Regions from separate parts of the Pseudonocardia sp. Ae331_Ps2 genome, predicted to be linked through region 2. Evidence: predicted binding sites of a transcription regulator. Region 2 holds the regulator's gene; each other region holds the start of a gene.
The links. Region 2 encodes LexA, which represses DNA repair genes until DNA is damaged. Its sites were predicted from a motif close to CGAACACGTGTTCG; they were not measured.

Region 1 (9,998 bases), 5.2 Mb from region 2:
TCGTAGGTCTCGTCGTCCCAGGTCACGGTGGTGCGGGTGCCGTCCAGCGCGACGACGACCAGCCCCACGCGGGCGTTCGGGGTGCCGGCGGCGGGGTAGCGGACCGTGGTCGGGACGCGGTCGGGGTGCGCCGGGTCGGCGATGTGCCAGCGGGCGACCGGGGACTCGTCCACCCGGGCGACGAGCAGCGCGTCGCCGTCGGGGGACCACCAGAACCCGCGGTGGCGGTCCATCTCCTCGGCCGCGGCGAAGTCGGGCAGACCCCAGGAGACGTCGTCGCCGTCGGGGGTGAGCAGGGCGGTCGTCGTGCCGGTCGTGAGGTCGTGCAGGTGCAGGGCGCGGTCGGCGACGAAGGCGACCCGGGCGCCGTTCGGGTCGATCCGCGGGTCCACCACGGCCTCGATCCCGCCGACGTCGAGTGGCCGCACGTCCGGCTCCCCGGTCAGGGCGACGGTGAACGGCCGCCCGGACAGCGCGAACACGGCCCGGGTGACCGCGGCGTCGGTGGTGTACCCGACGACGCCGCCCGCCTGCTCCCGGACCCGCTCGCGGCGGGCCCGCTCGGCGGCGGGCAGGTCCTCCTCGCCCGGCAGCCCGGGCACCGACGCCGGGTCCACGAGCAGCCGCTCGGCACCGGTCGCGGCGTCGACCGACCACAGGCAGGTGACCGGGTCGGTGCCGGACCGGCTGCGCAGGAACACCGCCCGCGACCCGTCCCGGGCGACGGTGAACCCGCGGGGGACCCCGAGGGTGAAGCGGCGGGTGCGGGCGTGCAGGCGGGGGAACGAGTCGGCCACGGAGCCGACGCTATCTCCCCGGCGTCACCGCGTGCGGGACGGCCGCTTCCCGGACACGCGCCCGCCCGCCTCCTCGCAGCCGCGGGCGGCGAGCCGGTCGGCACGCTCGTTCTCCGGGTGCCCCGCGTGGCCCTTCACCCAGAACCAGGTGACGTCGTGCCGGCGGACGGCGGCGTCGAGCTCGCGCCACAGGTCGTCGTTCTTGACCGGCTCGCCGGCCGCGGTCCGCCAGCCGCGGGCCTGCCAGCGCGGCAGCCACTGGGTGATGCCGTTGCGCACGTAGGTGCTGTCGGTGTGCAGGTGGACGACGCTGCGCCGGGTCAGCGCGTCCAGCGCGCGGATCGGGGCGGTGAGCTCCATCCGGTTGTTCGTCGTGCGCTCCGGCTCGCCGCCGTACAGATCACGCTCGTGGCTGCCGTACCGCAGCACCGCGCCCCACCCGCCCGGCCCCGGGTTCGGGACACAGGCACCGTCGGTGAAGATCTCGACGACAACGGGCGGGTCGGCGGCGCTCACGGTCGGTGACGGTAGCGGGCGGGTCAGTAGAGCCGGTACGCCGCCCGGGCCGCGGCGAACCCGGCGCCGGTGCGGGCGTCGCGGCACTCGACGCCGGTCCGCGAGCTGACGCAGGTGACGTCGCCCTGGGTGAGGTGGGTGCCGTAGTCGAGCACCGCCGCGCCGGACGTGACGGGTGCCCCTCCGCACTCGGTGCGGGCGCCCGCCGGTCCGCCGGTGACCAGCGCGGCGTCCGGACAGTCACCCGCCGACCAGGTGCGGGCGGTGACGTCGCAGCGGACGGCGCCGTCCCCGGCGCCGCCGGTGATCCGGCAGGAGATGTTGCCGGTCGGGGAGGTGAACGACGCCGGCGACCCGAACGCGGCCGGGTCGGCCGCGGTGGTGCCCGCGACCAGCTCCGTCGGGGCCGCCACCGGTGCGGGACCCGAGCCGGCGCCCTGCGGCGCGCCGGGGTCGCCGGTGCGCCCGGAGCCGACGTAGGCGGCGACGACCACCGCCGCGGCCAGCACGAGCGTCGCGGCCACGGCGATCGCCGCGGTCCGGTGCCCGACGGCGTCGCGCAGCCCGCCGTCGGGCAGCCGGGCCGCGGACAGCCGGTCGCGCAGGGCGTCCCACCGTCCGGCCGGGGTCCCGGACGCGGCGTGGCCGGGCGGGTACACGACCGGCACGGGCGCGGCGGCGCGCGACCCGGCCTGGACCGGCCCGCTCTGGACCGGGCCGCCCTGGACCGGCACCGCCCAGGGCGCGGTCGGGAACGGGGCGCGGCCGGGCCCCGGAACCGGACCTGTGGTCCACGGAGCCTGCGCGCCCACGGCCGGCCCGGTCCGCTGCGCCGGGACCCCGCCCACCGGCCGCTGCTCGGCCGGGACGGCGGGCCAGGGCAGCGGCGGGGTCCGCGGGCCCGGCCGGTTCCGGGCGTCGACCGGTCCGGTCAGCTCGGTGGGCTCCGGCGCGGGTTCCCGCTGCGTCCCGGTCCAGCCCCCGGCGCGCGGGGCGGGGACGGGACCGGGTGTGACCGGCCCGGTCGTGGGTGCGGCGGTACCGGGGGCCGGGAGGCCGTCGGCGGGCGCGGCGCCGGTCAGCAGCGTCGTCGGATGCCCGTTGCGGCGGCCGTCCGGGCGCGCGGGGGTGCGGTCGTCGGCGTGGGGAGCGCTCATCGGTCCGGGACGCTAAGCGGGCCGACCATCCCCGGACAGCGGCCGTTCGGGGCAGTCACGGCGGCCGGTCGCCCCGTCTCGGTGACCGTCCGTGCACCGCCACCGTGGGTCGTGCCGCTCCCGGCGGTCCTGCCGGACGCCGCCCGTCCTGTACCGGTCACCGCACGACGGCGTTGCAATGTGCAATGGTGAGCAAGGCCAACGACGGTGAGGGGGCAGCGATGACGGAGGCCCGGCCCGGGGCGGCCACGAGCGGACCCGCGGCGGTGCTGGAGTCGCTGCCGCTGTCGGGATGGCACCGACGGCTCGTCGTCCTGGTGGGGATCGGGTCGTTCTTCGACCTGTACGAGGTGTTCCTCGGTGGCGTGCTGGCCCCGATCCTGGCCCGCGAGTGGGCACTCGGCTCGGCCGGCAAGGCGGCGGTGGTGTCGTCGGGCTTCCTCGGGATGTTCGTCGGCGCGGTCCTGCTGTCGATCGCGGCCGACCGGTTCGGCAGGCGCACCGTGTTCCTGCTGAACCTGCTCACCTACTCGCTGTTCTCCGTGGCGGCGGCGTTCTCGCCGAACCTGGAGACCTTCCTCGTCCTGCGCTTCCTCGCGGGCCTCGGGCTGGGCGCCGAGCTGGTGCTCGTCGACACCTACCTGGCCGAGTTCCTGCCCCGGCGGGTACGCGGCCGCTGGACGGCGTGGGCGTACACCGTCGGCTTCCTCGGGGTGCCGGTGGCCGCGCTGCTCGGCGGCCGGCTCGTCGCGGCGCAGTCGATCGCGGGCGTCGACGGCTGGCGCTGGCTGCTCGTCGCCGGGGGCCTGGGCGCGTTCTTCGTACTGGTGCTGCGCCGCGTGCTGCCTGAGTCCCCGCGCTGGCTGGTCGCCCACGGGCGGCGCGAGGAGGCCGCCGCCGTCGCGGCGGACGTGGCCCGGCGGGCCGGCGCCCCGGTCGAGGGGGAGGTGTCCACGGCCGACTCGGGGGGGCCGCGGGCCGGCTCGACCGTCGCGGTGCTGCGGATCGCCTTCAGCGGGGTCTACCGCACCCGCACGGTGATGCTCCTGATCTTCCAGGTGCTCCAGACCGTCGCCTACTACGGTTTCGGCACGCTCGCGCCGCTGGTCCTGGTGGCCAAGGGCTTCGACGTCACCGAGTCCCTCGGCTACGCCGCGCTGAGCTTCGCCGGGTACCCGCTGGGCTCGCTCGCCTCGGTCCCGCTGGTCGAACGGTTCGAGCGGAAGTGGCTGATCATCGCCTCGGCGCTGGCGATCGGAGTGCTCGGCATCGTGTTCGCGGCCGGGTCGACACCGCTGGTGATCGTCGGCTCCGGGTTCGCGCTGACCGCGGTGAGCAACGTGTTCTCCAACGCGTTCCACATCTACCAGGCCGAGATCTTCCCGACGACGATCCGCTCCACCGCGGGCGGGATCGCCTACTCGCTGTCCCGTGCGACGTCGGCGTTCCTCCCGTTCGTCGCCGTCCCGCTGCTGGCCACGGCCGGGCCGGTCGCGGTGTTCGGTGGCGCCGCGGGGCTCATCGTGCTGCTCTGTCTCGATGTCGGCCTGCTCGGTCCGCGCTCCACCGGGCTCGCGCTGGAGGAACTGGGCTGAGGGGGCATCCTGGCGGCGTGAGCCAGGCCCTGTACGAGATCACCGTCAACGCGCTGCTCGACCGCGACCGCCCGCTCACCCGCGCCGACTGGGACGCCGCCGTCGCCCGGGTGGGCGGGCACCGCGTGCCGCAGCTGCTCGCCGAGCTCACCGACGCCGGGCTGGTCGGCGCGGACCTGCTGCCCGAGGTCGTCGCCGCGGCGTGGGCGTCGGCCGACCGGCCGCTGGACCGGCTCCCGGCGGCGCGCTGGCGGGAGCTGTTCGACGACGCCGGGCTGGCCGCACCGGCCGTCACGGATGGGTCGTCGTCCCCTTGAGGATCTTGTCGACGGCGTTGCGCGGCCCGTGCAGCGCCAGCCCGACCAGGTCGAGCTCCTCGGCCCGGGCCACCGCGACCACGGCACGGTTGTCGTGGTCGTTGCCGGTGCCGAACATCGCGGAGGTGAACACCGCCACCGGCAGTCCGCGGCCGACCGCCCGGGCCCGGCAGGCCGCGAGCGTCGTCGCGTCCCCGGCGCGCACGAGCACCGGCAGACCGAGGGTCGGCAGGTAGGCGGTGCCGTCGGCGTCGGCGTAGGGCTCGCCGATCAGCTCGGGGACACCGGCGGCGACACCGGCGGCGAGGAAGGCGGTCACGTTCGCGACCTGCCAGCCGAGCAGGTCGTCACGCAGCACGACGGCGATCTTGGTGGCGGGGCGATCGGAGGAGATGGGGAGCAGGGCGGTGTCGGTCACGCCGTCGATCCTCGGGCGGCAGGACCCCTGCACTCTTGTACGTTCCGCACATGTCCGGAACCGGTTCGCGGGCGGCGGGCGAGGCCGTCACCGCCTGGCGGCCGCAGCGCGTGCCGGGCATCACGGAGGTGCTGCACGCGCGCTTCGTCCGGCACCGGTACCCGCTGCACGCGCACTCCACGTGGACGGTCCTGATCGTCGACGACGGCGCCGTGCGCTACGACCTGGACCGGCGACCGCACGGGACCGAGGAGGCCCCGATGACGCTGCTGCCGCCGCTGGTCGCGCACGACGGACGCGCGGCGGGCGGCTCCGGTTTCCGCAAGCGGGTCCTCTACCTCGACCCCGCCGCCCTCGACCCGGGGGCGTCCGGGACGGACGGGCTGGTCGGCCCCGCGGTCGACCGGCCGGGGGTGGCCGACCCCCTCCTGCGCCGCAGGCTCGACGAGCTGCACCGCGCGCTGGCGGTGCCGGGGGAGGAGCTGCACGCCGAGAGCCGCCTCGCACTCGTCGCCGAACGTCTCGCCCGGCACCTGGACCCGACCGCCGGGCCCGGCCCGGCGCCGCCGACGGACCTGGCCGGCCGGCTGCGGGACCTGCTCGACTCCCGGCTCGTCGACGGTGTGACCCTCGCCGAGGCCGGGCGCCTGTTGCACGCCCACCCCGGCCACCTGGTCCGCACCTTCTCGCGCCGCTTCGGGCTCCCGCCGCACCGCTACCTCGACGCCCGCCGCGTCGAGCGGGCGCGGTCGCTGCTGCTGGACGGGACGCCGCCGGCCGCGGCCGCCGCGGCGGTGGGGTTCCACGACCAGGCCCACCTGCACCGCCGGTTCGTGCGGCTGGTCGGTGTCACGCCCGGCCGCTACGCCCGCAGCGGCCCGGCGTGACGCCGAGGGTCACCAGCCCCGTGACCGCCACTCGGGGATGCTCGGCCGCTCCGCCCCGAGCGTCGAGTCGTCACCGTGGCCCGGGTAGAACCAGGTGTCGTCGTCGAGCCGGTCGAACACCCGCTCCTCGAGGTCACTGATCAGCTGCGCGTTGTCCTCCGCCGACCAGGTCTTGCCCGGCCCACCCGGGAACAGGCTGTCCCCGGTGAACAGGTGCGGCCGGTCCTCCCCGCGGTAGAGCAGCGCCACCGAGCCCGGCGTGTGCCCGCGCAGGTGGATGACCTCCAGCTCGATCTCACCGAAGGCGATCGTGTCGCCGTGCTCGACGAACTCGTCCATCGGGGCGGGGAGCTCCGGCGCGTCCAGCGGGTGGGCGATCAGCCGCGGCTCGAACATGCCCGCGATCGCGCCCAGCGCCTGCCAGTGGTCGGCGTGGCGGTGGGTGGTGACCAGGTGGCGCAGGTCCGGGCGCTCGTCCGCGGCGCCGATGAGGTCGGCGATGCGGGTCGGCTCGGCCGCCGCGTCGATCAGCAGCGCCTCGTTGCTCTGCTTGCACACGAGCAGGTAGGCGTTGTTGTCCATCTCGCCGACCGAGATCTTGCTGATGCTCAGCCGCTCCAGGTCGCGGCGGATGGCCGCGCCGCCCGGCTCGGTGTGACCGGTGTAGTTCTCCAGGACGTCCACGAGCGGGAGGGTAGCGGCCCGTCCCGACATCCCGCGGTGGGGAGAACCCGCCGGTCGCACGCACGGGGCCGCTGACGGATCGAACAGGCGTGCGAGTACCGTGCGCGGTGGACCGACCGGCGCGTACCGAGGTGCATCCACCGCGCCGGACCACCGCCGGGCCCCGCTCACCGGGTTCCTGTCGGGGGTCGCACCTAGCATCGACGGCGGACGAGGGGACGAACCTCACCGGCCACGGGTGCCCGGTCCGGGAATGTCCGTCAGCCCGCGGGCGTCACAACCGGGTCCGACCCGGACGGCACCGCCACCCCAGGAGGCGCGCAACGTGAGCGACCACAGCACCGACCGCCGCGACGCCGGCACCGCCCTGTCCCCGGGCGCGTCGCCGGTCCCGGAGGGGCCGAAGCTGGTCGTGCGCGGTGCGCGCGAGCACAACCTGCAGGGCATCGACATCGACCTGCCCCGCGACAGCATGATCGTCTTCACCGGGCTGTCCGGGTCCGGCAAGTCCAGCCTCGCGTTCGACACGATCTTCGCCGAGGGGCAGCGGCGCTACGTCGAGTCCCTCTCGGCGTACGCGCGCCAGTTCCTCGGGCAGATGGACAAGCCCGACGTGGACTTCATCGAGGGCCTGTCCCCGGCGGTCTCGATCGACCAGAAGTCGACCAACCGCAACCCGCGCTCGACGGTCGGCACGATCACCGAGATCCACGACTACCTGCGGCTGCTCTACGCGCGCGCCGGCATCCCGCACTGCCCGACCTGCGGCGAGCGGATCGAGAAGCAGACCCCGCAGCAGATCGTCGACCAGGTGCTGGAGATGGAGCAGGGCAGCCGCTTCCAGGTGCTCGCGCCGGTCGTGCGGACCCGTAAGGGCGAGTTCGTCGACCTGTTCGGGAACCTGCAGGCCCAGGGCTACTCCCGCGTCCTCGTCGACGGCACGGTCCACCCGCTGTCGGACCCGCCGAAGCTGAAGAAGCAGGAGAAGCACGACATCGCCGTCGTCGTCGACCGGCTCTCGGTGAAGGCGACGGCCAAGCAGCGGCTCACCGACTCGGTGGAGACCGCGCTGCGGCTGGCCGACGGCCTGGTCGTGCTGGACTTCGTGGACCTGCCCGACGACGACCCGCAGCGCGAGCGCCGCTTCTCCGAGAAGATGGCCTGCCCGAACGGGCACACCCTCGCCGTCGACGACCTCGAGCCTCGCACCTTCTCCTTCAACTCGCCCTACGGCGCCTGCCCGGCCTGCTCCGGCATCGGCATCAAGAAGGAGGTCGACCCGGAGCTGGTCGTCCCCGACCCGGACCTGTCCCTCGGCGACGGCGCCATCGCGCCCTGGTCGTCCGGACACAACGCGGACTACTTCGGCCGGCTGCTGTCCGGCCTGGCCACCGCGGTCGGGTTCCGGATGGACACCCCCTGGCGCAAGCTCCCCGCCGCCGCGCAGAAGGCGGTCCTGCACGGCAGCGACGACCAGGTCCACGTGCGCTACCGCAACCGCTACGGCCGCGAGCGCTCGTACTACGCCAACTTCGAGGGCGTGATGCCGTTCCTCGAGCGTCGCCTGGAGCAGACCGAGTCCGAGTCGCAGCGGGAGCGCTACGAGGGCTACATGCGCGACATCCCCTGCCCGGCGTGCAACGGCGCCCGGCTGCGTCCCGAGGTGCTGTCGGTGACCCTGCCGCACCGCGACCTGGGGGAGCGGTCGATCGCGCAGGTGTCGAACATGTCGGTGGCTGAGTGCTCACAGTTCCTGAACGGCATGGTGCTCGACGACCGGCAGGCGATGATCGCCGGTGCGGTGCTCAAGGAGGTGCAGGCCCGGCTGGGCTTCCTGCTCGACGTCGGGCTGGACTACCTGTCGCTGGACCGTGCCGCGGGCACGCTGTCCGGTGGCGAGGCGCAGCGGATCCGGCTGGCCACCCAGATCGGATCCGGCCTGGTCGGGGTCCTCTACGTGCTCGACGAGCCGTCGATCGGGCTGCACCAGCGCGACAACCGGCGGCTGATCGACACGTTGACCCGGCTCAAGGAGCTGGGGAACACGCTGATCGTCGTCGAGCACGACGAGGACACCATCCGCGCCTCGGACTGGGCGGTGGACATCGGCCCCGGCGCCGGCGAGCACGGCGGCCGCGTCGTGCACTCGGGCACCATCGCCGACCTGGAGTCGCACGACACCTCGCTGACCGGCGCCTACCTGTCCGGGCGCAAGTCGATCCCGCTGCCCGAGCGCCGGGTGCTCGACCACGACCGCAGGCTGACCATCGTCGGCGCGCGGGAGCACAACCTGCGCGGCATCGACGTCGACATCCCGCTCGGTGGCCTGGTGTCGATCACCGGGGTCTCCGGGTCCGGCAAGTCGACGCTGATCAACGACATCCTCGCCACGGTGCTGGCGAACCGGCTCAACGGCGCCCGCCAGGTCCCCGGCAGGCACACCCGGATCAACGGCGTCGACGAGCTCGACAAGCTCGTCCGGGTCGACCAGTCGCCGATCGGGCGGACCCCGCGGTCCAACCCGGCGACCTACACCGGCGTGTGGGACAAGGTCCGCAAGCTGTTCGCCGCGACCACCGAGGCGAAGGTCCGCGGCTACGCCGAGGGCCGCTTCTCCTTCAACGTCAAGGGTGGCCGCTGCGAGGCGTGCACCGGCGACGGCACGATCAAGATCGAGATGAACTTCCTGCCGGACGTCTACGTGCCGTGCGAGGTCTGCAAGGGGGCCCGGTACAACCGGGAGACCCTGGAGGTCCACTACAAGGGCAAGACCGTCGCCGACGTCCTGGACATGCCGATCGAGGAGGCCGCCGAGTTCTTCGAGCCGATCACCTCGATCGCCCGCTACCTGCGGACCCTGGTCGACGTCGGCCTCGGCTACGTCCGGCTCGGGCAGCCCGCGCCGACGCTGTCCGGCGGTGAGGCCCAGCGGGTCAAGCTCGCCAGCGAGCTGCAGAAGCGCAGCAACGGCCGCACCGTCTACATCCTCGACGAGCCGACCACCGGCCTGCACTTCGAGGACATCCGCAAGCTCCTCGCCGTCATCCAGGGGCTGGCGGACAAGGGCAACACGGTGATCGTGATCGAGCACAACCTCGACGTCATCAAGACCTCGGACTGGGTCATCGACATGGGCCCGGAGGGCGGCTCGGGCGGTGGCACCGTGGTGGCGCAGGGGACACCGGAGCAGATCGCGGCGCACCCCGACAGCCACACCGGCCGGTTCCTGCGTGATCTGGTCACCCCGGACCACACCCCGGTCACACCGGCCCGGCGGCGGGCCGCGTCGTCGAAGGGCAGTGGAAGCGGCACGGGGACCGCGGCCGCGGGCCGGTCGACGACCGCACGGCGAAGTCGGGCCAAGGCGGCCAGCGCGGGCTGAGCCCCGCCCCGGGCCGGGGTCCGCGCAGGTCCCGGTCCGACCCCGCGTTCCCGGCGCACCGGCGGCCTGTTACCCTCGGGAATGCGACCACCCGGGATCGCGTTGTCACGTGTGTTCCGGGCGTCAAGTGGAGCCCCGCTCCCACCCGTGCCGTGATCGTGACGGTGTCCGGGTCCATGGTCCGGCTTCACGGCAGAATTCTGTCGCGGGCCGATCAACGGGTCTTCGCTTGTCGTCGCCGGCGC
Region 2 (9,998 bases):
AGGGCCCGGCGCACCGACTGGTTGACGATCTGCATGGAGCCGCCGCCGACCAGCTTCTTGAACTTGACCAGCGCCAGGTCCGGCTCGATGCCGGTCGTGTCGCAGTCCATCATCAGGCCGATCGTGCCGGTCGGGGCCAGCACCGACGCCTGCGCGTTGCGCCAGCCGTTGACCTCACCGATGTCCTGGCACTGCTTCCAGACCTGGGTGGCGAGCTTCTGCACCGGGGTGCTGGAGGCGAAGGTGCGGATGCGGTCGTTCTCCGCGGCGTGCTTGCGGATGACCCGCTGGTGGGCCTCGGCGTTGCGGGCGTAGCCCTCGTACGGACCGACGACACCGGCGAGCTCGGCGGAGCGCTTGTACGCGGCACCGGTCATCAGCGAGGTGATGGACCCGGCGAGCGCGCGGCCGCCCTCGGAGTCGTACGCGTGGCCGGTCGCCATGAGCAGCGCGCCGAGGTTGGCGTAGCCGATGCCCAGCTGGCGGAACTTCCGGGTGGTGTCGGCGATCGGCTCGGTCGGGAAGTCCGCGAAGCAGATCGAGATGTCCATCGCGGTGATGATCAGCTCGACGGCCTTGGCGAAGGTCTCGGCGTCGACCCGGTCGTCGGAGTCGAGGAACTTCAGCAGGTTCAGCGACGCGAGGTTGCAGCTGGAGTTGTCCAGGTGCATGTACTCCGAGCACGGGTTCGACGCGCTGATGCGGCCGGACTCCGGGGTGGTGTGCCAGTCGTTGATCGTGCCGTCGTACTGGATGCCCGGGTCGGCGCAGTTCCAGGCCGCCTCGGCGATGCCGCGGAAGAGCTTGCGGGCGTCGACGCGCTCGATGACCTCACCGGTCATCCGGGCACGCAGACCGAAGTCGGTGCCCTCCTCGACCGCGCGCATGAACTCGTCGGTGACGCGGACGGAGTTGTTGGCGTTCTGGTACTGCACCGAGGTGATGTCGGAGCCGCCCAGGTCCATGTCGAAGCCGGCGTCGCGCAGGACGCGGACCTTGGCCTCCTCCTTGGCCTTGGTCTCGACGAACTCCTCGATGTCGGGGTGGTCGACGTCGAGGACGACCATCTTCGCCGCGCGCCGCGTGGCGCCGCCGGACTTGATGGTGCCCGCGGAGGCGTCGGCACCGCGCATGAACGAGACCGGGCCCGAGGCGGTGCCGCCCGAGGACAGCAGCTCCTTCGACGAGCGGATGCGCGAGAGGTTCAGGCCGGCACCGGAGCCGCCCTTGAAGATCAGGCCCTCCTCGCGGTACCAGTTCAGGATCGACTCCATGGTGTCGTCGACCGAGAGGATGAAGCAGGCGCTGACCTGCTGCGGGCTGGCGGTGCCGACGTTGAACCACACCGGCGAGTTGAAGCTGAACACCTGGTGGATCAGCATCCAGGTCAGCTCGTGGTCGAAGATCTCGGCGTCGCCCTCGGTGGCGAAGTAGCCGTGCTCGAGACCGGCCCGCTTGTAGGTGCCGACGACCCGCTCGACGAGCTGCTTCAGGCTCGACTCACGGGTGTCCGAGCCCACCGCGCCGCGGAAGTACTTGCTGGTGACGATGTTGGTGGCGTTGACCGACCAGCTGCGCGGGAACTCGACGCCGCGCTGCTCGAAGTTGACCGTGCCGTCGCGCCAGTTGGTCATGACGACGTCGCGGCGCTCCCACTCCACCTCCTCGTAGGGGTGGACCCCTTCGGTGGTGAAGACACGCTGGACGGTCAGGCCGGGCGCGCGCTTGGCGCCGGTCTTCCCGCGGCTGCGCGCCGGCTTGGTAGCCGCGCTCTCACCGGTGTCTGTCGTCGGGCCCCCGACGGTCTCGGTCATGCATGCCTCCGCACTTGTCACCGTGTACCACCCGCGCGCTGGGGTGCGCGGACGGTCTTCCCCTCCGGTACGACCTGCGACGACGGCCGGTACCGGTCGCCCCCTCGCGGGGTGCGCGCCGGACCCGTGCCGCCGAGCGGCTCACCCGTCCCGGTTGTGGCCGGCCTCGTCGTCGGCTGCTTCCCCGGCAGCCGCCGAACGCAGGTCGGCGATCTCCTTCTCGAAGTCCTCGATGGAGGAGAAGGAGCGATAGACGCTCGCAAATCTCAGGTACGCGACCTCGTCGAGCTCACGCAGCGGCCCGAGGATCGCCAGTCCGACCTCGTGGCTGGGAAGCTCCGCCGCCCCGCGTGCCCGCACGGTCTCCTCGACCCGGTGGGCGAGCTGCTGCAGGTCGTCCTCGTCGACCGGCCGGCCCTGGCACGCCCGCCGAACCCCGCTGACGACCTTCTGTCGACTGAAGGGCTCGGTCACCCCGCTGCGCTTGACGACGGCGAGCACGGCCTCCTCGACCGTGGTGAACCGGCGTCCGCACGAGGTGCAGGACCGGCGCCGACGGGTGCAGGTCCCGTCGTCGGCGGTCCGTGAGTCGATCACGCGGGAATCCGGGTGCCGGCAGAACGGGCAGCGCATGGACGCTCACACCCTCTCCCGTAACGTTCCGGAAACTCTCCGCAGCAATCCATCCCCCCAACCAGTGGCGGAACAACGTCAATGTAACCCCTACATCTAGGGGTCCGCCATCCCGGGGCCCACGCCGCGCCGAGCTTCGCCCGATCGGGATCCGAGCGTTGCACACCACGTTCCGCGACCGGCTCGTCGCCGACGATCATGGAGGGGGACATCGGCGCTGGTGGCGCCGAGGAACGTCACGCGCGGCGCCGTCCGTCGCGCCGCGGGGACCGCGACCGGCGGCCACCCGATGCGGGGACACGCCCTGCCGACGCGCCCGGCGGCTCACCGCCGACGATCCGGCGACATCCCGGCGACCGCCGCCCGACATCCGCGTGCCGGCCCGGCGCATGCCGTCACCCGATGCGACGCCGACACGGCGCCGGATCGCTCCACACCGTCACCGCACCGCCACCGCCGTGACCACGGTCGCCGCGCCGGCACCGCACCACGGCACGCCCGACCGGCTCCGCCCCGGGAGCCCGACACGTCGGCACCGCACCACTGCATGACCCGGGCCGGACACGCCGGCACCACTCCGGGCCACCGGCCCAGCCCACGAGACCGCACCGCGGCCCCGACACTCCTCAGCGCACGGCACCGACCGACGGCACGGCGGCCGCGGGGGCGTTCCAGCCCGCCGCCGCGTCGCCCAGCAGCCCGAGCGCCACCACCGCGGTCGTGGCGCACAGCAGCACCGCGACCCCGGTCAGGAACCGCTCCAGGCGCCCGCGGACCCGGCTGCGGGCCGGGCGGGGGCGGGCCGGGACCAGGCAACGCCGGTCCAGCGGACGGACCGTGCGCGGCGCCGGCACGGCCACCGACCGCGGACCGGACGGCGCCGCGACCCGGGCGGGCCGCACCAGGGTCGCCGTGGAGCCCGGCGCCGAGGTGGTGCAGCGGGGCGTCCGGACCGCGACGTTCGGACCACCGGTGACGCCACGCGGGACCGCCGGACCGACCGGTGCCGCGGTCCGGGCCGCACGCCCGTGAGCCGTCGGACCGTGAGCCGTCGGACCAGGCGCCGTCGGACCGGACGTCGGAACACCGGGCGCCGAGACACCAGGCACCGGGACACCAGGCACCGAGACACCGGCTGCCGAGACACCGGACGCCGTGGCGCGCCGGGAACGGGCGGCGGGGTGCCGCGCGACCGACTCGGTCAGTGCGCGCTCCCGTGCACCGTGGGCGGCCCACCGGTGCGCGGCGCGCGCGACGGCCGACGAGCCGGCACCGGCCGGACCGGCCACACCCTCCGCCGCCCGCACCCGCTCCCGGGCGGCGCGCCGGGCGCGCGAGGTGGGGGTGCCGGGCGCGGGGGCACCGGTCAGGCAGCCGACCGCGCCGTGGTCGCGGATCCGCTCGTCGAGCTCTCGCATGGTTCCTCCTGCCGTCGGACCGCCCGTCCCCCGGGCGGTCTCGTCTCCCCCGCTCCCGACCGGCCCTTCCCCGAGCCCGGTCGAACGGGCGTACGAGCGGTGTAGCACCCGACACCGACAACAACCGCGTCTCCGCAGGTCACCGCACGTGCCGGAGACGCTCTCAGCGTGGCGCGCCGACCGCGGGCGGCACGGCCGGGCCGTGGGCGGCGACGTCGGCGACCACCCCGAGCGCGACGACCGCGGCCGCCGAGGCCAGCAGGACACCCACCGCCGCCACCACGCGGCGCACGGGACCCGGCGTCGGTACGGGCCGCACCGCGCCGGCCGCGGTGCCGACCGGAGCCCGTCCGATGACCGTCATACCCCCGATGACCGCTGCGTCCACGATCGCCACCCCCACTGCCGTTCCCGCTGCCGGTCGCCCCGCGCGGCCGGACGGCGACGCGGACGGCATCCGATCGAACCAGACCGATCGAACCGGTGTTCGATCGAACGCCTGTGCGATGTTCTACCACCACGGCCCGACGGAATCCACGACACGCCCCGGGCGACTTCGAACGCATGTTTGGCGAACGGGCCCGCGACGGCTAGGGTCGTCGCCGTAAGTACCCCGAGGAGGCGAATGCGATGGCAGCGGACGACACCGGACACGGTGGTCCCGGCGTGACCGGCACCGCCGCGGACCGGGGATCCGCGACGGTCCGGGAGTTCCCCGACCCCGCGACCGACACCCGCGGCCTGACCCCGCGGCAGAAGAAGGTCCTGGCCGTCATCCGGGACTGGGTGGACCGGTACGGCTACCCGCCCAGCGTCCGCGAGATCGGTGACGCGGTGGGCCTCACGTCCACCTCGTCGGTGCACCACCAGCTCCGGACCCTGGAGCGCAAGGGCTTCCTCCGGCGCGACCCGAACCGCACCCGCGCGGTCGACGTCCGCAGCCCGGAGCAGATCGCCGGCACCGACGGGTCGGACTCCGACGCCGACACCGCCGAGCTGCGTTCCGCGCGGCCGGCGCCGGCGTTCGTGCCGCTCATCGGCGACATCGCCGCCGGTGGCCCGATCCTGGCCGAGCAGGCCGTGCAGGACGTGTTCCCGCTGCCGCGCGAGATCGTCGGCGAGGGCACGCTGTTCCTGCTCAACGTCAAGGGTGACTCGATGGTCGACGCCGCGATCACCGACGGCGACTGGGTCGTCGTGCGTCAGCAGCCGGTGGCCGAGCAGTGCGAGATCGTGGCCGCGATGATCGACGGCGAGGCGACGGTGAAGACGTTCCGCCGCAAGGACGGGCACATCTGGCTGATGCCGGCGAACGACGCCTACGACCCGATCCCGGGTGACGACGCGTCGATCCTCGGCCGCGTCGTGGCGGTCCTGCGCCGCCTCTGACCTCCTCGGCGGCGCCCGGTTCCCGCGGTCAGCGGGACCGGCGGCGCCGTCCGTGCAGGGACATCGCGACGGCACCGGTCACCAGCAGCACCGCGAGCACCGCCGCCCCGCCCGCGGCGGGCAGCCACGACGGGTACGTGCGGTACTCCGGCACCTCGGCGGGCTGGGCCACGACCGGTGCCCGTGGGCCGGTCGCCGCGGGCACCGCGCCCGGGACGACGGTGATCGCCGCCGCGGTCGGGCCCCGGGCCTCGCTGCCGGAGTGCAATGCACCCCGGCCGTCCGGGGCGATCGCCTCGCCCTGGGCCTCGTCCGGCAACGGCACCGGCAGTGGTGCCCCGCCCAGCGCCGCGACCAGCACGTCGGCCGTCGCCGGTCCGCCGACGGGCAGCGGGAACACCCAGGCGTCGGTGTAGGTCCGCAGCACGGCGGCGCGTCCGCCGTCGGCCACGGTCGGTGAGACCCCGCCGCCGGTGATCGTGCGGGATCCGGCAGCCCCGAGCGGCCCGCCACCGGTGCCCGACCAGGGCAGCACGACCTGTGCCACCCGACGCAGCGGGACCGGGCCCCCGCCCTCGCGCAGCGGTGCGTCGGGTCGGTACACCCCGGCGGCCCCGGTGGTCTTGTCCACCAGCAGGGGCACGCCGTCGTCGCCGACCAGCAGCGCCTCGACGTCGCGCGGACCGTCCGGATAGTCCAGGTCGTACACGCGTGGCGGCCCGGCCGGGGGCAGCACGACGAGCCGGACCGAGCCACGCTGTGCCCCGTTGTCACCGGTGTCGGCGAGCCAGAGATCCCCGCCCGGCCCGAGCCCGAGGTCCTCGACGTCGGTGACCGGGACGTCGGCCTGCCGGGTTCCGGTGACTGCGCAGCCGGACGGGTCCAGGGTGAACGTCCGCGCGGTCCCCCCGCCGTCGACGATCGCGTGGTACCGCTGCGGGGCTCCGCCGGGCGGGCCCTGCGCGACCAGCCCGGACAGCTCCGCCAGCCGCGGATCGTCGACGGTGCAGACCGGGTGCGCCCCGGGCGGCGGCGCGGCCGCACCCGTGAGCGCACCGGCCAGGCAGAGGACAGTGGTCAGGCAGACGACAATGGTCAGGCGGCGGGCCACGACCCCCGGACGCGGCCGCCCACCCGGCCGCCCATTCAGTGGCCCGCTGCCGTCGCCGGCAGGTCGGCGCCGGTCCCGATCGGGACGGCAGAGCCCGCCACCGCGAACGGCAGCACCGCGGTGCCCAGCTCCGGCTTCACCCGCGCCCGGATCCGGGTGCCGTCGGCGGTGTGGGACTCGGCGAGGATCTCGCCGTCGTCGTGCAGCCGCGCGACCAGCGCACCCTCGGTGTAGGGCAGCAGGAGGTCGACCTCGTAGTCCGGGCGCGGCAGGCGCTCGGCGATGTGCTCGCGGAGCCGGTCGATCCCGGTGCCGCTGTGTGCCGAGACGAACACGGCGTCCGGCTGGGCGTGCCGCAGCCGGGCCAGCGCGAGGTCACCGGCCGCGTCGATCTTGTTGATCACGAGCAGCTCGGGGGGCATCGTGTCGCCCGCGGCCTCCCCCACCTCGACGAGCACCTGACGGACCGCGGCGATCTGGTCGTCGGGCAGCGGGTCGGACCCGTCGACGACGTGCACCAGCAGGTCGGCCCGGGCGGCCTCCTCCAGCGTGGAGCGGAACGCCTCGACGAGCTGGGGCGGCAGGTGCCGCACGAACCCGACGGTGTCGGTGAGGGTGTAGTCGTGCCCGTCGGGCGTCTGTGCCTTGCGGGTGGTCGGGTCCAGCGTCGCGAACAACGCGTCCTGCACCAGAACCCCGGCGTCGGTGAGCTGGTTGAGCAGGCTCGACTTGCCCGCGTTGGTGTAGCCGACGATCGCGACCGAGGGGATCTCGTTGCGGCGACGGCTGCCGCGCTGGGTCTCGCGGACCTGGCGCATCGCACCGATCTCGCGGCGCAGCTTCGACATCCGCGCGCGGATGCGGCGCCGATCCAGCTCGATCTTCGTCTCACCGGGGCCACGGCCACCGATACCGACGCCGCCCGCGGCCCGGCCACCGACCTGCCGGGACAGCGCCTCACCCCAGCCGCGCAGCCGCGGCAGCAGGTAGGACAGCTGCGCGAGCTCGACCTGGGCCTTGCCGTCCCGGGAGCGGGCGTGCTGGGCGAAGATGTCGAGGATCAGCGCGGTCCGGTCGATGACCTTGACCTTGAGCCGCTCCTCCAGCTGACGGAGCTGGCCGGGTGACAGCTCGCCGTCGCAGATCACGGTGTCGGCGCCGGTGGCGCGGACGACCCCGAGCAGCTCCTCGACCTTGCCGGAGCCGATGAACGTGGCCGGGTCCGGGCTGGAGCGGCGCTGCACGAGGCCGTCCATCACCTCGGAACCGGCGGTCTCGGCGAGGCGGGCCAGCTCGGTCATCGAGTTGTCGGCCTGCTCGGCCGTGCCCTCGGTCCAGACACCGACGAGCACGACCCGCTCCAGCTGGAGCTTGCGGTACTCGACCTCGGTGATGTCGGTGAGCTCGGTGGACAGCCCGTGGATCCGGCGCAGCGACGTGCGCTCCTCCAGGTCGAGCTCGCCACCCGTCGGAACCGGGTTCGACGTGGAAGGGGTCACGGAGGGGTGCGTGTGGGCATCAGTCATCTTGCCCCCATCCTCCCACGTCGCGGGACTCGTGTCCGCCCCGATTCGCGGGCCTCAGGCGGGAGCGTCCCACCACGCACGGTCCAGCTCGCCGGAGGCGAGCAGCACCGCGGGGCCGTGCAGCGTCGTGGGCCCGGTCCGCTCGTCGGTGCCGGCCTCCACCGTCACCCGCAGCAACCCGCCCGGAACGGTGACCTGCACGTCCCCGGCGGTGTGCCCGGCGTGCCGCAGCGCGGCCACGGCGGCCGCGACGGTCCCGGTGCCGCAGGAGCGGGTCTCCCCCACACCGCGTTCGTGCACCCGCATCCGGATGCGGCCGCCGTCGGCGGGGCCGTCCAGCGGGGTCAGGAACTCGACGTTCACCCCGTTCGGGAACAGCGCCGGGTCGTAGGAGGGCGCGCGGGTCAGGTCGAGGGTGTCCGGGTCGGCCGCGGTGACGCAGGCCAGGTGCGGGTTCCCGACGTCGAGGGCGATGCCGTCGAAGCGCGCGTCGCCGCTGGTGGCGACCGACGCCGGGCCGACGCCGACCGTCCCGAGCCCGACCGAGACCCCGTCCGGCCCGACGGCGGTGTCGAGCACCCCGTTGCGGGTGCCGACCGGGCCACCCGTGGCCCAGCCGCGCTCGTGCAGGTAGCGGGCGAACACACGCAGGCCGTTGCCGCACATCTCGGCGAGCGAGCCGTCGGCGTTGCGGTAGTCCATGAACCACTCGACGCCGTCGACGGGCTCCCCGACGCCGGGCTCACCGGCGAGCTTCGCCCAGCGCACGACCCGCAGCACCCCGTCCGCGCCGAGGCCGCGGCGGCGGTCGCACACCGCGGAGACCCGGGCCGGGGTGAGGTCGAGCGCGGCGTCCGGGTCGGGCAGCACCACGAAGTCGTTCTGCGTGCCGTGCCCCTTGCTGAACGCGATGCCGCCGGTCATGCCACCAGCCTACGAGCGAGCACCGCACGCGCCGAGGCCACCAGGTCCGGGTCGGCGCCGTCGAGCCAGTGGATGCGCCGGTCCCGGCGGAACCAGGAGCGCTGGCGGCGCACGAACCGCCGGGTCGCGCGGACCGTCTCCTCCCGGACGACGGCGAGGTCGGGGTGGTCGGGGTCGCGGTCGAGGGCCTCGATCACCTGCCGGTAGCCCAGCGCGCGGGACGCGGTGCGGCCGTGGGCGAGCCCGCGCGGGAGCAGCGCGCGGGTCTCGTCGACCAGGCCGTCGTCGAGCATCCGGTCCACCCGCAGCGCGACCCGCTCGTCGAGCTCGGCGACGTCGCGGTCCACGCCGAGCAGCACGGCGTCGTAGCGGGGGACGCCGGCACCGGGCAGGGTCGCGCGGAACGGCCTGCCGGTCAGTGCGATCACCTCCAGCGCGCGGACGATCCGCCGGCCGTTCGAGGGCAGCACCTGCTCGGCGGCGACCGGGTCGGCCGCGGCGAGGCGGGCGTGCAGCGCGCCGGACCCGTCACGTTCCAGCTCGGCCTCCAGCTCGGCGCGCAGCTCCGGGTCGGTGCCGGGGAACTCCAGCTCGTCGAGCACGGCCTGCACGTAGAGCCCCGAGCCGCCGACCAGCACCGGGGTGCGCCCGGCGGCGCGCAGCTCCTCGATGACCGCGCGGGCCGCCCGCTGGTAGGCCGCGACCGAGGCGGTCTCGGTGACGTCGAGGACGTCGAGCTGGTGGTGGACGACGCCGCGCCGCTCGTGCGGGGCGAGCTTCGCGGTGCCGATGTCCAGACCGCGGTAGAGCTGCATGGCGTCGGCGTTGACGACGTCGCCGTCCAGCGCCAGTGCCAGCTCCAGGCCCAGGTCCGACTTCCCGGTCGCGGTCGGCCCGACGACGGCGACCAGCGGCGGTGCGGCCGGTGCCGGCGCGGCCGGCGGTGGTGCAGCCGGTGGTGGCGCGCTCACGCCGGTTCCCACAGCGCCACGTGGTAGGCGACGCCGTAGGGCATCGAGGTGTGCCGGTGCGCCGCCGTCCAGGAGCGCCCGCGCGCGGCACCGGCCAGCACCTGCCACGGCGCGCGGCCCGAGGCCCAGAGCGCGGCGGCGCCGTCCGGGTCGAGCCGGGCGAGCGGCTCGGGATCACCGGCGTCGAACGCGGCGGCGACGACGGCGTCGAA
Region 3 (9,998 bases), 3.7 Mb from region 2:
TGAGCCGTACTGAGCTGGACCGGCCGCCACCGAGGCGACGGGCCCGCGGCCGCTACGGGCGTGAGCTGCGGCTGCGGGCCGCGTCGAGCATCTCGGCCCGGTCCGCGATCTTGACCCGTTCGGTGCCGCCGCGCCGCTCCCCCAGGGCGATCTCGGCGGCGTCGAGACGCAGCCAGTCCTCCCACAGGACGGGGTCGACGCCGTAGGAGCGCATCCGCTCGACGACGGCGTCGCCACCCGGCCGCGGCGGCGTCGCCAGGTCCGGCAGGTCGGCCAGCACCGACTCCGCGGTCTGTGCGCCGTCGCCCTTGTTGGTGCCGATCACCCCGGTCGGGCCCCGCTTGATCCACCCGGCCACGTAGCTGCCGCGCACGGGCTCCCCGCCGAGCAGCACCCGTCCGGCCTCGTTCGGGACGGTGCCGGTCACCGGGTCGAACGGCAGCCCCTCGATGGGCTCGCCCGCATAGCCGATGGCCCGCACGACCAGGCCCGCCTCCAGGGTCTCGACCTCACCCGTGCCGTGCACCCGGCCGTCGGCGTCGACGGCGTTGCGTTCGACCACGACGGCGCCGACCCGGCCGGTGCCGTCGTCGACGAGCCGGACCGGCGACCGCAGGAACCGCAGGTGGATGCGCCGACGCGCACCGGTCGCGGACCGGGCGGCCCATTCGGTGAGCATCTCGATGTTCTGGCGCATCCGCCGTTCCTCCGGCTCGGCGACGCCCGCGGCGAGCAGGCCGTCGTCGTGCACCACGACGTCGACGTCGTCGAGACCCCCGAGACCGCGCAGCTCGGCAGGGGTGAACTTCACGTGCAGCGGGTCGCGCCGGACCAGCACGTGCACGTCGGTGACCGCGCTCGCCCGCAGTGCGTCGAGCACCGCGTCGTGCGCGTCGGTGGCGGCGAGGTCCTCGGCGGGGCGGGCAAGGACCCGCGCCACGTCGACGGCGACGTTCCCGGCGCCGACCACGACCGCGCCGGGGCGGTCGAGCAGCGGGCCGGGGCCCACCGCGTCGGGGTGCCCGCAGTACCAGGACACGAACGCCCCGGACCCGACCGAGCCCGCGAGATCCTCCCCCGGGACGCCGAGGTCGCGGTCGACCGCGCTGCCGGTGGCGTGCACGACGGCGTGGTAGTGCTCCCGCAGCGCCTCCCCCGGGATGCCGCCGGGACCGACGTGCACGTTGCCGAGGAACCGGACGCGGTCGCTGTCGTCGAAGGTCCGCACCAGCGCCCGGATGACCGACTTCATCTTCACGTGGTCGGGGGCGACGCCGTAGCGGACCAGACCGTAGGGCGCGGGCAGCCGGTCGATCACGTCGACGTGCACCGCCGGGTCCCCCGCCAGCAGCGCCTCGGCCGTGTACAGGCCGGACGGTCCGGACCCGATGACGGCGATCCGGTGGGGTCGTGGGCTGAGGACCTGCGGGGTCGACACGTGCGCACCTCCGAGCCGGGGACGGTGACGACGCTAACAGCGATGACCCGTCCGGGCGATCACCGACGCAGCGCGGTGCCGACGGCGCGCACCGCGGTCCGCCCGTCGGGCAGCAGCAGCTCCGTGCTCAGGGTGCGGAAGCGCCGGCCGTCGCGGATCGCGACGGTGCGGGCCCGCAGCCGGTCGGTGACCTGCACCGGCCGCAGGAACTCCACCGTCGTCGACAGCGGCCGGGCGTCGCCGGCACCGGGGTGCGCGGACTGGGCCGCGGCGGCGAGCCCGGACAGGACCGCGCCGTGGGTGGTGCCGTTGAGGTTGGTCGTCGAGGGGCCGGGGGTGAACACGACGTCGCCGTCGCCGTCGCGCTCGAGGTTCTCCGGCCGCAGCCGGGTGGCGTCGAACGGCGGCAGGGCGGCCCGGAGGTCGGTGCCGGGAGCGGTGGCGTCGGGATCAGTGTTGTCGGGAGCGGTGGGGTTGTCGGGAGCGGTGGGGCCCGGGGCGGGAGCGGTCGCGAGCCCGCCGGGGCCCGCGGGGACACCGGTCAGCGCGAAGGTCGCGACGACGTGCGCCACGGCGACCCCGGTGTCGTCGTGCATCTCGGCCCGGCCGACACCGACGGCGCCGTCGAGGTGCAGCAGGGTCAGCTCGGCGCGCAGCCACCGCGCGTCCGGCGCGGGGATCCCGGCCAGGTCCAGGCGCAGGTCGACGGTGGGGGCGCCGGCGGCGAGGCGCGCGGTGGAGAACACGAGGTAGCCCAGGCCCGCGTCCGCGAGGAGCGCCGGGACCACCGGGAGGACCCGGCCGTCGGCGGTGCGGACGCCGTCGTGCAGCGGGGCGCGCACCACCGCGCGCTCCCGCGTCGACGACGGGTCGGGGACCATCCCGAGACCGGACTCGACCGGCGCGCGCCGCAGCCGCTCCCGGGAGCCCGGTCCGGGCCTGGTCTGCTGCGGTTGCGTCGTACCGGTCATGATCCCATCGTGCGTCACCCCGGGGGTGCTCCCGGCTCCGGGTCCCGGTACCCGGCGGTGAGCAGTGTCGCCGCGTCGTCGACGGCGCGCCGCTCGCGGTGAGGACGCGCACCCGGCGATCGTGCCGGTCAGCCCGCCGTACGGGCGTACCGGCTCACCGGGCGGGCGAGCCCGAACCGGTCCCGCAGGGTGCCGTCGTAGGGGGCGGGCGCCCAGGTGTCACCGAGCGCGGGGAGCAGGCCGTCGACGATCTCGTCGACCCCGGACGGCAACGCGAGCGGGACCAGGACGAACCCGTCCGCGGCACGCTCCTCGGCGGCGTCGCGCAGGAGGGCGGCGAGCTCGGCCGGGTCGCCGACGTGGCGCAGCGTGGCCGGGCCGGTGTCGGCGCCGGCCGGGGCGAGGGCGTCGAGCTCACGCAGCCGGGCAGGGGCGTCGTCGCCCAGCAGGATCTCGACGTCGAGCAGCACGGTGACCTGCTCGGGGTCGCGCCCGGCGCCGGCGACGGCGGCCCGGACCTGGTCGCGGGCCTCGGCGGCACCGGCGACCGTGTCGGCCGCGACCCGGACGACATCGGCGTAGCGGCCGACGGTCGCCAGCGCGGCGGGCTCGTCGCCGCGCAGCACGGTCAGCGGCTGCCCCTGCGGCGGCCGCGGTGTGATCGACGGCCCGGTCACCGAGAAGAACTCGCCGGTGAAGTCGATGTGGTGGAGCCGGTCGCGGTCGACGAAGCGCCCGGTGGCGGCGTCGCGGATCTCGGCGTCGTCCTCCCAGGAGTCCCACAGCCGCGCGGCGACCTCGATCACCTCACCGGCCTCCCGCCACAGCGAGGCCGCGTCGCGGTCGGCGCGCGCACGGCCGAACAGGTCGGCCTCGGCCTGGGTGCGCGACACCTCGGGCTGCCACCCGGCCCGCCCGGTGGACACGAAGTCCAGGGTGGCCACGGCCTTGGACAGGTGGAACGGCTCGGTGTGGGTGACCGTCACCGTCGGGACGACCCCGATGCCGGGGACGGCGGGCGCGACCCGCGCGGCGACGGCGACGGCGTCGAGGGTGCCGGGCAGCGCGGCCGGGTCGGCGCCGGGCGGCTGCAGCGAGTCGGGCAGCGCGACGAGGTCGAGGCCGCCGCGCGCCGCGGTGCGCACCAGGTCCAGGTGGTACGGGGCGGTGAACAGCCGGGCCGGGTCGGCGCCGCCGAGCCGCCACGCGCCGGGGTGCCGCCCCGCCGCTCCGAGTTCGACCGCCAGGTGCAGACGTCCGCTCACCGTGCCTCCGTCGCTCGTGTTCAGCTCCTGACCGAGCCAACCCGTCGCGGACGCGGTCTGTTCCCGGCTACCCGGCGGCGCGCAGGTCCGCCTCGATCGCGGCGGCGCAGGCGCGCAGCTCGGGCAGGATGTCCGCGCGCAGGCCGTCGGCGTCGTTGCGGGAGGCGTGGGTGGAGACGTTCGCGGCCGCGACGACCCGCCCCGCGCGGTCGTGGACCGGCACCGCGACCGAGCGCAGCCCGGCCTCCAGCTCCTGGTCGACGACGCAGTGCCCGTCCACGCGGACCCGGTCCAGCTCGGTGCGCAGCTGCTCCGGGGTCGAGACGGTGTGCGCGGTCAGCGCCGCGGGCTCCAGCGCGGCGAGGTGGGTGTCGAGGTCGGCGGGTGGGAGGGCGGCGAGCAGGACCCGGCCCATCGACGTCGCCCAGGCGGGGAAGCGGGTCCCGATCGTGATCGTGACGGTCATGATCCGCGAGGTGGGGACGCGGGCGACGTAGACGACGTCGTAGCCGGTGTGCGGGTCGCCGTCGAGCACCGACACCGACGCGGACTCGCGCACCGCGGCGACCAGCCGTTCCAGGTGCGGGGCGGCGATCTCGGGCAGCCCCATCGCGGACAGGTAGGACCAGCCGAGCTCCAGCACCCGCGGGGTCAGCGCGAACAGCCTGCCGTCGGTGCGGACGTAGCCCTCCTCGGCGAGGGTGAGCAAGAACCGGCGCGCCGCGGCGCGGGTGAGCCCGGTGGCGCGGGCGACGTCGGCGAGGGTCTGCTGCGGGCGCTGCGCGTCGAAGGACCGGATGACGGCCAGACCGCGGGCCAGCGAGCGGACCTGCTCGGTGCGCGGGGCGCTCATCCGGGCCGCCCGGCGAGGACGGTGTCGACCAGGTCGGCGGCGTGCCCGGTGCCCGAGCCCTGGGCGCCCGCGGCGAGGGCGAGGTTGCGGGCCATCGCCCCGGGGTGCACCTGCAGTCCCTCCAGGCTCACCCGCAGCCGGGCCGCGGCACCCGCGGTGACCCGCAGCAGCGCGACGAGCGTCTCCCACTCCGCGTGCCAGGCCCCGGCGGCGCGCTGGAACTCCTGCTCGGCGCCCGCGAGCAGCGTCGCGACCAGGCCGGGGGCGCGCTTCGCGGCGCCACGGGCGGTGACGGCGGCGGCCGGGTTGCGCTTGTGCGGCATCGACGACGAGTCCCCCGGCGCGGACTCCGACACCTCGCCGAGCTCGGTGGCGGACAGCAGCACCACGTCGCCCGCGGGCTTCGCACAGGCCCCGGCGGCGACGCCGAGTGCCCCGGCGAGCTCGCCGACGCGGCTGCGTTCGGTGTGCCACGGCACGCCCTGCGGGGCGAGCCCGAGCCGCGCGGCCAGTGCGTCGGCGACGGCCGGGCCGTGCGGGTGGACGGCCGCGAGGGTGCCCGCGGCGCCGCCGTAGGAGACCGGCAGGGCGTCGAGCACCCGGTCGAGACCGGTGCGCGCCCGGTCCAGCCCGGTGCACCAGGTCGCGGCGACCAGGCCGAAGGTGGTGGGCAACGCCTGCTGGCCGAGGGTGCGGGCCGCGCACGGGGTGCCGCGGTGGGCGGCGGCGAGCGCGGCCGCGGCGTCGGCGCAGGCCGTGAGGTCGGTGACGATGCGGTGCCCGGCCCGGCGGGTGAGCAGCATCAGCGCGGTGTCCATGACGTCCTGGCTGGTCGCGCCCGGGTGCACCGCCCGCTCGGCGCCGGGCTGGATCCGCGCCGCGGCCGCCTTGAGCCGTTTGACCAGCGGGATGACCGGGTTGCCGCCCTCGACCGACTCGGCGGCCAGCGTGTGCGGGTCGAGGCCCGCGACGGCGGCGACGGCGCGTTCCACCGCGTCGGCGTCGTGCTCGGCGACCGCGCCCTGCTCGGCGGCGACGGCCGACAGCGCCAGCTCGACCTCCAGCAGGGCGGCGATCCACGCGCCGTCGTCGAGCAGGCCGTCGACCCGGTCGGTACCGGACAGGGGCCCGAGCAACGTGTTCGCCATGCGTACGAGCGTACGGCTTGCGACCGCCGGGGAGGAGGACGCCCGCGTCGCCCGGCAGGCAGAATGGCCCGACGTGTTGACCCACATCCTGCTCGACCTCGACGGCACCCTCGTCGACTCCGCCCCCGGCATCCTCGGCTCGATGCGCCGCGCCATCGACGAGGTGGGCCTGGACGTCCCCGAGTCCGCGCTCGGCACCCACCTGCTCGGCCCGCCGCTGTACCGCAGCCTGCCCCCGATCCTCGGCGAGGAGGGCGCCGCCGCGGTGCTGCCGGTGTACCGGCGGATCTACGGCGACGAGGACGGCTGCCTGGACTGCACTCCGTACCCCGGCGTCGAGGAGCTGCTGCGCGCGCTGTCCGCGGCCGGCGTGACGATGGCCCTGGCCACCAGCAAGGCCGAGCCGCCGGCCCGGCGGATCATCGCCCACCACGGCTGGACCGACCTGTTCACCGAGATCGTCGGCGACACGCGCACCGCGGACCGGCCGACCAAGGGCGCCGTGGTCGCCGAGGCCCTGCGCCGGCTCGGGCACCCGTCCGGTGCCGACGAGCCGTTGATGGTCGGCGACCGGCTGCACGACGTCGAGGGCGCCGCCGAGCACGGCCTGCGCTGCGTCGGCGCGGGCTGGGGCTACGCCGAGCCCGGTGAGCTGGTCGCGGCGGGCGCGGACACCGTCTACGACTCCGCGGACGAGCTCCGGGTCGCCCTGCTGAGCCGAACGGGTGGTCCGACAGGGCGGGACGGCGCATCCGCGGCGACCCTCCCCCGGCAGTCCCTCAGCTGAGACCCGGCCGGGCGGCCCCCTCCGTCCGACCCGTGCCGGGGACGCGGACGGGCCGATATACACCGGACATGACGGTCGTCGCGCTGTACCGGTACCCGGTCAAGTCCATGCTCGGTGAGTCCCTGACCCGGGCCACCGTCAGCGGGCGGGGGTTGCTGGGCGACCGCGCCTATGCGGTGCTCGACACCGAGACCGGGAGCATCGCCAGCGCCAAGGTGCCCAGGCGCTGGCTCGGACTGCTCGGCTTCGCGGCCCGGTTCGTCGCCGAGCCGGTGCCCGGGGAGCCGCTGCCGCCGGTCGAGATCACCTTCCCGGACGGCTCGGTCCTGCGCAGCGACGACGAGGGCCTGGACACCGCGCTGTCGGCCGCGCTCGGGCGGGACGTGTCGCTGGTCTCGGTCCCGCCGGAGGGCAGCCACTTCGAGGAGCTGTGGCCCGACATCGAGGGCCTCACCCCGCAGCAGCTCGCCCCGCGCGCGCTCATCGACGCCACGACGACCCGGCACGAGGACTCCGGCGAGGCCATCAGCCGGTTCGACATCTCCGCGTTCGGGGCGCCGGGCACGTTCTTCGACCTGTCGTCGCTGCACGTGCTCACCGAGTCCACCCTCGACCGGCTCCGCGAGCTCGCGCCGGAGGCGACCTTCGACGCGCTGCGCTACCGGCCGAACATCGTGCTCCGCGCCGACTCATCCCCCGACGGCGGCCACGGCTTCGTCGAGAACGACTGGCCGGGCAGCACGTCGACGATCGGCGAGGAGGTCCGGGTCTCCTTCTCCTTCGCCACCATGCGGTGCGTCATGACGACGCTCCCCCAGGGCGACCTGCCCGACGACCCGGACACCCTGCGCACGATCGCGAAGCACAACCGCATCGAGATCCCGCAGATCGGCGGGGTCTGGGCGTGCGCGGGCGTGTACGCCGAGGTCGCCGCGGGCGGGGAGATCGCCGTCGGCGACCCGCACACCGCCCCCGCCCCGGCCTGACCCGCGCCGCGCCCGCCCGACCGACGGTGCGCCGCGACGGCGGCGGTCGTCGAGATGCAGCTCAGCGGGGTACGGGGCACCCTCGGGCCCCGCTGAGCTGCATCTCGGCGCGTGGACGCCACTCCGGCAGTGTTCGCAGAGCGAACACTTGTGCGTCTGTCGTACGCCGCGTACCGTCGTCGGCGACGGAGGTGAGTGATGGACAAGGTGGTGGCATCCGCCGCGGAGGCGGTCGCCGACATCGGCGACGGGGCGTCGCTCGCGGTCGGCGGGTTCGGCATGTCCGGGGTTCCGACGGTGCTGATCGCGGCGCTGCTGGAACAGGGCGCGACGGACCTGGAGACGATCTCGAACAACCTGGGCGTCGACGGCTTCGGCCTGGGCACCCTGCTCGCCGCCGGGCGCATCCGGCGCACGATCGGCTCCTACGTCGGCAACAACAAGGAGTTCGCCCGCCAGTACCTCGCCGGCGAGCTGGAGCTGGAGCTGACCCCGCAGGGCACCCTCGCCGAGCGACTGCGGGCCGGCGGCGCGGGCATCCCGGCGTTCTACACCCCGGCCGGGGTCGGCACGCTGGTCGCCGAGGGCGGGCTGCCCTGGCGCTACGCGGCCGACGGCTCGGTCGCCGTCGAGTCCCCGGCGAAGGAGACCCGCGAGTTCGACGGCGTGACCTACGTCCTCGAGCGTGCCCTCACCCCGGACTTCGCGCTGGTCCACGCCTGGAAGGGCGACCGGCACGGCAACCTGGTGTTCCGGCGCGCGGCGCGCAACTTCAACCCGGACTGCGCCGCGGCCGGGCGGACGACGATCGCCCAGGTCGAGCACCTGGTCGAGCCCGGGGAGATCGACCCCGACGAGGTCCACACCCCCGGCATCCACGTGCACCGCGTGCTGCACGTCCCCGACGTCGAGAAGCCGGTCGAGTTCAGGACGGTGCGTTGACCATGGCCCTCAACCGTGACGAGATGGCCGCCCGGGGCGCGGCGGAGCTGCCCGACGGCGCGTACGTCAACCTCGGCATCGGCATGCCGACCCTGGTCCCCGGGCACATCCCCGAGGGCCGGACGGTCGTGCTGCACTCGGAGAACGGGATCCTCGGCGTCGGCCCCTACCCCACCGACGACGAGGTCGACCCCGACCTCATCAACGCCGGCAAGGAGACCGTCACCGTCGCCGCCGGTGCCGCCTTCTTCGGCTCCGCCGAGAGCTTCGGCCAGATCCGGGCCGGGAAGCTCGACGTGGCCGTCCTGGGCGGGATGGAGGTCGCCGCGAACGGCGATCTCGCGAACTGGGCGATCCCCGGCAAGATGATCAAGGGGATGGGCGGCGCGATGGACCTCGTCCACGGCGCGCGCTCGGTGATCGTGATGATGGACCACGTCTCCAAGGACGGGTCCCCCAAGATCGTGGAGCGGTGCTCGCTGCCGATCACCGGCCTCGGCTGCGTCACGAAGATCGTCACCGACCTGGCCGTGATCGACGTGACGCCGGACGGGCTCGCACTGGTCGAGACCGCGCCCGGCGTCACCGCCGACGAGGTCCGGGAGAAGACCGGCGCTCCGCTGCGCTGACCCCGACCCGCTGCACCGACGGCCGCCCCGCCGGGTCCACGCCGGCCCCGCCGGGCGCGCCCCCTCGGTCGCGTCCGGCGGCGGCGCGTCCCTCAGGCGGGCGCGCCCGGCGTGACCGGCAGCCGGGACAGGCCCCGGACCAGCGTCGACTCGCGGTAGACGAGCTCCGAGGGGTCGACGGCCAGCGCCAGGTCCGGTCGCTGCGCGATGAGCTTGCCGATCGCCACCCGCCCCTCGGTGCGGGCCAGCTGCGCGCCCAGGCAGAAGTGGATGCCGTGCCCGAAGAACACCCCGGACGAGGAGTCCCGGGTGATGTCGAGGCGATCCGGGTCCGCCAGCCACTCCGGGTCCCGGTTCGCCGCGGCGAGCCCCAGCATCACGGTCGATCCGGCGGGGATGGTCACCCCGGAGTACTCGACGTCCTCGCTGGCGAAGCGCATCGGGGCGTTGGAGACCGGGGACTCGAAGCGCAGGAACTCCTCCACCGCCGAGTTGATCAGCGACGGGTCGGCCTTCAGCCGGGCGTGCTGCTCGGGGTGGGTCAGCAGGGCGAGCACGCCGTTGCCGATCAGGTTGACCGTGGTCTCGTGCCCGGCGATGAGCAACAGGGTCGCCATCGCGACGAGCTCCTCGGAGGACAGCCGGTCGCCGTCGGCGTCGCTGACGGCGAGCAGGCCGGAGAGCAGGGCGTCGTCGGGCTCGGTGCGCTTGCGCTCGATCAGCTCGGCGAGGTAGCCGTTCAGGCTGCCCATCGCGGCGAACTTCTCCTCCTGCGGGGAGTCGTCGACCAGCACCGACGACCACGCGGAGAACTTGTCGCGGTCCTCGGCGGGCACGCCCAGCAGCTCGCAGATGACCAGCACCGGGACGAGGAACGCGTACTGGCGCATGAGGTCGACGGGGCCCTCGGCAGGCAGCGCGTCGAGCAGCTCCTGGGTGATCTCCTCGACCCTGGGCTGCAGGTCGTTCATCCGCCGCA

Region 1: uvrA (excinuclease ABC subunit UvrA) is a predicted target of LexA. The motif match lies at 6,452-6,465, and genes of this name have one in related genera.
Region 3: Ae331Ps2_RS19430 (CoA transferase subunit A) is a predicted target of LexA. The motif match lies at 7,590-7,603, and genes of this name have one in related genera.

Annotation. Positions count from the first base shown of each region.
Region 1 is NZ_MCIM01000001.1:5,610,575-5,620,572, reverse strand. It holds gene Ae331Ps2_RS26245 (DPP IV N-terminal domain-containing protein) at 1-797, opposite strand, end outside; gene rnhA (ribonuclease HI) at 822-1,313, opposite strand; gene Ae331Ps2_RS26235 (hypothetical protein) at 1,337-2,470, opposite strand; gene Ae331Ps2_RS26230 (MFS transporter) at 2,692-4,065, shown strand; gene Ae331Ps2_RS26225 (hypothetical protein) at 4,083-4,382, shown strand; gene Ae331Ps2_RS26220 (DUF2000 domain-containing protein) at 4,357-4,800, opposite strand; gene Ae331Ps2_RS26215 (AraC family transcriptional regulator) at 4,851-5,687, shown strand; gene Ae331Ps2_RS26210 (MBL fold metallo-hydrolase) at 5,697-6,371, opposite strand; gene uvrA (excinuclease ABC subunit UvrA) at 6,739-9,753, shown strand.
Region 2 is NZ_MCIM01000001.1:388,486-398,483, forward strand. It holds gene Ae331Ps2_RS01930 (vitamin B12-dependent ribonucleotide reductase) at 1-1,814, opposite strand, end outside; gene nrdR (transcriptional regulator NrdR) at 1,956-2,447, opposite strand; gene Ae331Ps2_RS01940 (hypothetical protein) at 3,074-3,865, opposite strand; gene Ae331Ps2_RS01945 (hypothetical protein) at 4,029-4,253, opposite strand; gene lexA (transcriptional repressor LexA) at 4,496-5,254, shown strand; gene Ae331Ps2_RS01955 (hypothetical protein) at 5,283-6,365, opposite strand; gene hflX (GTPase HflX) at 6,401-7,891, opposite strand; gene dapF (diaminopimelate epimerase) at 7,946-8,815, opposite strand; gene miaA (tRNA (adenosine(37)-N6)-dimethylallyltransferase MiaA) at 8,812-9,786, opposite strand; gene Ae331Ps2_RS01975 (hypothetical protein) at 9,783-9,998, opposite strand, start outside.
Region 3 is NZ_MCIM01000001.1:4,051,827-4,061,824, reverse strand. It holds gene Ae331Ps2_RS19465 (FAD-dependent oxidoreductase) at 53-1,438, opposite strand; gene Ae331Ps2_RS19460 (PaaI family thioesterase) at 1,498-2,409, opposite strand; gene Ae331Ps2_RS19455 (LLM class flavin-dependent oxidoreductase) at 2,538-3,674, opposite strand; gene Ae331Ps2_RS19450 (IclR family transcriptional regulator C-terminal domain-containing protein) at 3,742-4,527, opposite strand; gene Ae331Ps2_RS19445 (lyase family protein) at 4,524-5,675, opposite strand; gene Ae331Ps2_RS19440 (HAD hydrolase-like protein) at 5,674-6,462, shown strand; gene Ae331Ps2_RS19435 (MOSC domain-containing protein) at 6,531-7,448, shown strand; gene Ae331Ps2_RS19430 (CoA transferase subunit A) at 7,647-8,390, shown strand; gene Ae331Ps2_RS19425 (3-oxoacid CoA-transferase subunit B) at 8,393-9,019, shown strand; gene Ae331Ps2_RS19420 (cytochrome P450) at 9,112-9,998, opposite strand, start outside.